Regions from separate parts of the Solibacillus sp. genome, predicted to be linked through region 2. Evidence: a T-box and tRNA genes for the amino acid it is inferred to sense, from the RefSeq annotation. Region 2 holds a T-box; the other holds one or more tRNA genes.
What was found. A T-box is a leader RNA that pairs with one kind of tRNA and senses whether it is charged. The one in region 2 lies ahead of ABS917_RS02610 (valine--tRNA ligase), so its partner is inferred to be a tRNA-Val.
Positions count from the first base shown of each region.

Region 1: it encodes a tRNA-Val, which carries the amino acid that the T-box ahead of ABS917_RS02610 (valine--tRNA ligase) is inferred to sense. The anticodon was not compared.

Region 1 covers NZ_JBELZM010000011.1:31,887-35,099, reverse strand. Annotated here, with positions in the region: gene ABS917_RS11805 (M48 family metallopeptidase) at 1-936, opposite strand, end outside; gene ABS917_RS11800 (hypothetical protein) at 1,096-1,317, shown strand; tRNA gene ABS917_RS11795 (tRNA-Val) at 1,439-1,511, shown strand; gene ABS917_RS11790 (ASCH domain-containing protein) at 2,229-2,660, shown strand.
Region 2 covers NZ_JBELZM010000002.1:100,533-103,745, reverse strand. Annotated here, with positions in the region: gene ABS917_RS02610 (valine--tRNA ligase) at 1-1,966, opposite strand, end outside; T-box leader at 2,024-2,329, opposite strand; gene ABS917_RS02605 (hypothetical protein) at 2,447-2,638, shown strand; gene ABS917_RS02600 (alanine racemase) at 2,690-3,213, opposite strand, start outside.

The sequences.
Region 1 (3,213 bases), on a different contig from region 2:
CCAAGGCATGATTTTTGCGATCAGCCATAGTCCAATGAGTGTCATAAATAAGTAGACCGCGATGTTAATATAAATATCCTTCAGCAAATAGTGGCCCATCTCATGTGCCATGATAAAGAGGATTTCATCATGTGTTAAACGGTTTAATGTCGTATCCCACAGCACTATCCGGGAATTATCACCGATTCCTGTCACATACGCATTTAAAGCATTCGTTTTCTCCGACATATTCACTTCAAATACATGGTCAGATGGGATATCCGCCTGTTCAGCGAGAGATAGAATTTTCGTCTCCAACTCCTTATCTGTCAACGGAGTAAAATCATTGTAGATCGGATCGATGACGACTGGTTGAATAAACATTAGGAAGATTGAAAACGGTACAGTTAAAGCCCATGCATAGAGCCACCATTTTTTCGGACTTTTTCTGATAAGCCAATAGAGAACAGCAACCATGATTACCGACATCCCAAACTCCAGCCAAAAATCAATTATATTTTCACGCATCCATGAAGAAAAAATTTGCGTACTGATTCCATAACTTTTACTAAGCGTATAGCGGTAATATTCCAGTGGGAACTGGATGATGAACAATAGCAAGGACAGAAAGAACAGATACATTGCTGTTTTAAAAATGGACCATTTAAATTGTTCAGAACTCCACTTCTCAAACAAACGTGAAATTCCCGTAACTAAAATAACGAAGTAAAGCAGCCATTCCAATGGCGTTGTGATAAAAAACAGGAAATTTCTCACTTTCGATAACTCTTCACTTAATAACAACTCCTGTGTTGTAAGAAAAGTGCTTGGATCTGCAGCCGTTCCTTGAAGAGCTGCTGGAATTCCACTATTTTGTCCATGGAAAAAATACAAATACATTGCGACCACATAAAGTCCAAATGCAAAAACAGCCATTAAACCCCATTTTTTTGTCATTCCATCTACACCTCAATTCATTCGTTACCATATCCTATTATTGAAATGAGGAAATCATTTCTACCAAGTTGGGTAATCACATTTTTCAAGGTTCTATGCATCTTGGAAATTTCACAAATTGCCTCTACATTAAATTAAATTTATAAGGAGCGCTTAATCATGTTGTTTGCTGTTCATTATTTGGAAAATAATACTCCTGTCCTAAGTCAGTGTTTAGAACGTATTCCTAAAATAGATGAGGATTTAAAAATAAAAGGCCGTAAAGGAAAGGTTATAAATGTCGTTCAAATTGAAGAGAATAAATACCACGTCCATGTCGTGCTAGAAAAAATAAATAAAAAACAAACTTTATTAATAAACGATAAGAAGAAAAGACGTTGATCGAAGGAAAATGTAGTATGCACTGAAAATAAAAGTAAAAATATAACATTTTACTATATACCTCTCCCTTTGAAAATGCTATAATAATAGGTAAGAACATTGTTAATCTGTTTCTTATCGCGGTCTTGTAGCTCAGTTGGGAGAGCACCACCTCGACAAGGTGGGGGTCGCAAGTTCGAGACTTGTCGAGACCATCATTTTGAGTGCCCGTAAACGTTGTTATATCAACGTTTACGGGCTTTTCCTTTTTGAGAGACTTTCTACTTTACGCCTGATTTTTTGGATTTGTCCGCAATTTGTCCGCAGGATTTTTTCCAATTATTTAGCGTTACTTTGGATAGCATTGTGAAAAATGTCTGCAATGTCCTTATCTGCATGAAATTATAATTTTTCGCTTTTTTATCCTAATATATAGAAGCATATGAACAAAACTTGGTCTAAGTTTGGTCTCATTTCAAAACACTAGATTCACTGAAAAACGACTTCACTTAGCACATGAAAGTCATGTCTCTATATTGACTAATTCCATCTCTTTTCGGAAAAGTTATTGCTATTTATAGGGATGGGAACAGGAAGCTCTACATTGTCATATAAAATTACTGCCAAAGAGTAAGCTAAATCCTTTTTTACATTTTTATGCTTTACGTTTAGCTTCTCCTTGCGATAAAGGATAGTCCCACCAATATTCGGAAAAAAAGTCCTTTATCCTGTTGTATGGATTCTGGATAAAATTATAAAATTCACCAAAAATAGTTCGCTTATTAATATATGATATTAATGATCACTGATCATGACTCATGCCTCATAAATTGAATCTCCGTGAACTGATAATTCTGCCTTTTGCTCATAATATTCCTTTAAAGGGACACTCTATAATCAACATAAACTTCTAAAGGTTGGAGGCTGTCAGAATGAAGGTTTTATCAATGATCCAGCCGTGGGCAATCCTTTTTGTCCTTAAAGAGGCAACATATGAAACTAGGTCATGGAGAACGAATTATCGGGGGCCACTTGCCATTCACACAAGTAAAAAAATAGATAAAGACGTCTCTAACCATATAGCCATAAAATCGTTGCTTGGTAAACACGGATACACACCAGAGAATCTTCCAACTGGCCAAATCATTGCTGTATGCAAACTTGTAGATTGTTTGAAAGTAACTGAAAACAATGAAACATGGGCCATTCTGGAGGATGGTCGAATCGTATCAGGAAATGACTATTTTATGGGTAACTTTAAAGTGGGAGGTTATGCTTGGGTAGTTGAGGATATGCAGATGCTGGATGAATTTATTCCAGCAAAGGGAAGGCTAGGTTTATGGGAGCATGTTTTAATTTTATAGGAGCTGATACATTACACACGCTGCGCTGAATCAGCTCCTTCAGGAACCCACTTTTCACGCGCAAAATCTTCTATTTTCTTCCTTATTTCCCCAGGCATCCTACCACTTCTTTTCACATAAAACCCAACTCTAAATAGACTAGTTTACCTAATCAGACGAAATTGAACTTAGTCTGTTGAAAAATGTACAAACCTTAACACAATTCACGGAATGCTGACAGTTTTGTTAAGAGGATAAGTCCAACAAGAGCTCATTTTTTTGGTCTCTTTATTTTTACAAACTTATACCTAAATTTCGTATTCGCGAAATAAAAACGTTATTTTAGGGGCATTATGATGTAGGTATACCAATTGACTATTTTCCCTCTTCTTTCATCAACCTAGACCTTTCTAGACGCTTTTGTTTAGAAAGGGCTTTTGTAATAAGTAATGTTTCATTTTCTTGAGATGAGCTTCATGGGTAGGTAATGAACACTTTTTTACTAAACTGAACGATTAAAGAAAATGGACGTATATGCCATGCTGGGACCAGAACCACTTCAATCCTTTCTCTG
Region 2 (3,213 bases):
GCAATTTCGCCATTTCGATATACCATGAACAGAAGTCATCCCAAATGAAGTTATAAAGTTCACGGCCTACTTCACCGAACTCATATTTATCAGATAATGTTGTAACACGGTCAATCGTTTCATTCAAGCGTGAAAGAATCCATTTATCCGCTGTTGATAAGTTACCTGTTAAATCAATTTGCTCATATGTCAGGCCTTCCATGTTCATCAATGCAAAACGAGAAGCATTCCAGATTTTATTTACAAAGTTCCATGTAGATTCTACTTTTTCTGTAGAGTAACGTAGATCTTGCCCTGGAGATGAACCTGTTGCAAGGAAATAACGCAATGAATCCGCACCGTATTGGTCGATTACATCCATCGGGTCAACCCCGTTACCAAGAGATTTAGACATTTTGCGTCCTTCAGCATCACGAACTAAACCATGAATTAAAACGTCTTTAAATGGACGCTCGCCTGTAAATTCTTTCCCTTGGAAAATCATACGGCTTACCCAGAAGAAGATGATGTCATAGCCCGTTACTAACGTATTTGTTGGGTAATAGCGCTTGAACATTTCAGATTCTTCATTCGGCCAATCCATTGTAGAAAACGGCCATAAAGCAGATGAGAACCATGTATCAAGAACATCTTCGTCCTGTGTCCAATTCTCTGCATCTTCAGGTGCTTCTTTTCCTACATAAAGCTCGCCTGTTTCTTTGTTGTACCAAGCTGGAATTTGATGACCCCACCATAATTGACGAGAAATACACCAGTCATGAATATTTTCCATCCAGCGGTTATATGTGTTTTCAAAACGATTTGGTACGAAGTTTACTTTTTCGTTTTCATCAGCCTGCATTTTTAATGCTTCTTCAGCAAGCGGAGCCATTTTTACGAACCACTGCTTAGAAAGATATGGCTCTACAACAGCATTCGTACGCTCTGAGTGACCTACTTGGTGTACATGTGGCTCGATTTCGATTAATACGCCTGCCTCTTGTAAATCCGCAACAATTTGCTTACGGCATTCAAAACGATCCATACCAGCATATTTACCCGCTAAGTCATTCATTGTACCATCTTCATTCATAACTAAAATACGTTCTAAGTTATGACGGTTCCCAACTTCAAAGTCGTTCGGGTCATGTGCTGGTGTCATTTTTACAACACCTGTACCGAATTCCATATCTACATAGTCATCTGCAACGATTGGAATTTCACGACCTACGATAGGTAAAATAACTGTTTTCCCTACTAAGTGTGCATAGCGCTCATCTTCCGGGTGTACAGCTACACCAGAGTCACCCAGCATTGTTTCCGGACGAGTTGTTGCAACGCGTAATTTACCTGAACCATCAGCAAGCGGATATTCCATATGATAGAATGCGCCTTCTACTTCTTTGTGAATTACTTCGATGTCTGAAAGGGCTGTTTTGGCAGCTGGATCCCAGTTAATAATACGTTCACCACGGTAAATGTAGCCTTTTTCGTATAATTTAACGAACACTTCTTTTACAGCATCCGATAAACCTTCGTCAAGTGTGAAACGCTCTTTTGAATAGTCTAAGCCTAAACCTAATTTCGACCATTGTGCACGGATGTGAGAAGCGTATTCCTCTTTCCATTCCCATGTTTTTTCCAGGAACTTTTCACGGCCAAGATCATAGCGGGTAATACCTTCACCACGTAATTTTTCTTCTACTTTCGCCTGTGTCGCAATACCCGCGTGGTCCATACCCGGCAACCATAGTGCGTCATATCCTTGCATGCGTTTCATACGAATTAAAATATCTTGCAATGTTGTATCCCAAGCGTGGCCAAGGTGCAGCTTACCTGTTACGTTTGGCGGTGGGATAACGATAGAGTATGGTTCCTTATCGCTTGTTGGATCTGCTTCGAAAAATTTGCCTTTTAACCACCATTCATAGCGGCCGGCTTCAGTTTGCTGCGGATCGTATTTTGTTGGCATTGTAATTTCCGTCATGATGAATCTCTCCTTTGTCACCTTATTATTGGACATAAAAAAACTCCCTTCGTCTAAAAAAAGGACGAGGGAGTTAATTCGCGGTACCACCTTTATTTCCGATCGGGTTTAGTCAAGCGTTCGCATTCCTTACCCACAAACGCTTTCTTTAAATTTAAAAAAGCGCAAGCAGTCAATATGCAGCCTTGGAATGCCCAATCGGCACTTCATTCGATAACGGTGTTTAACCGGATCCTAGCTACTATTAGTTCACTAAGTCAGCTCCTAGGCTACCTTCTGCATGGTTGATGGAGAAACTTTTCAGCTACCGTTTCCTCTCTTGCCATCGATCACATACGTACTCTTCCTAATCTTTGCTTCAATTATATAGTTGCACTTTATTTTAAGCTGTTTTTAATGAAATATCAAGCACGAATGGGGAATATACTTTAACACGTTATCTGTGCTCTTCACATATACTATGCAAAAGGAGTCTGGACATTGCGAAAAAACTACAACCCTTATTTATTGCCTCCATGGCTGCGAAAATTCCGTTTCTTTATGCGCCATTGTATTTTGCCGATTACGATTTTTCAGGCGATCCGTACGGTCTTACTTCCGACAACGGGTGATATATTATTGCTGGCTATTCTAATTTTATTTACCTACTTACTGCTCACAGATTTCATTTAAAATTCACAACAAAAAATGTTCCGTAAGCTTCGATTCTTACGGAACATTTATTTATTTTTTCAATTGTATTTGCACGCGACTATATGCATCGGCCAACTGTTCCAGAAAATCAAGCTCATGGGGAACGGTCTGGGCCATCTGCGTTGATTCTACTTCTTTTTCCGCTTGAAGTCGGGGTTGTACTTCTTCTGCAGGCTGTTCATAAACGATTTCTTCAACTGGTGCCGGCTCCTCTACTTCAGCAATTGCTTGTACTTTCTTTTCCACATCGCAATGGACTGCCCAGCTACACGAGCAATAGCCATTATTCGGCTCCACTTTAATATCATTTATGCGAAGTGAAACAGCTTCAATGTCATCGTTCGGAAAATCTACTGAAAAAGGCAGGGCGTATTCGAAATAACCATGATCTTTTTCAATATCCATATGCTCGATATAGATACCTTCCTCAATTTCATCCTCGCGTGCTACATGATCAAATTGAATATTCCCTTTTACTACATAAATTCCTCTTACTACGACGGAATCTTCGCTAATCTCTTCATGCCATTTCGGTTCTACTACTATTTTAGAAT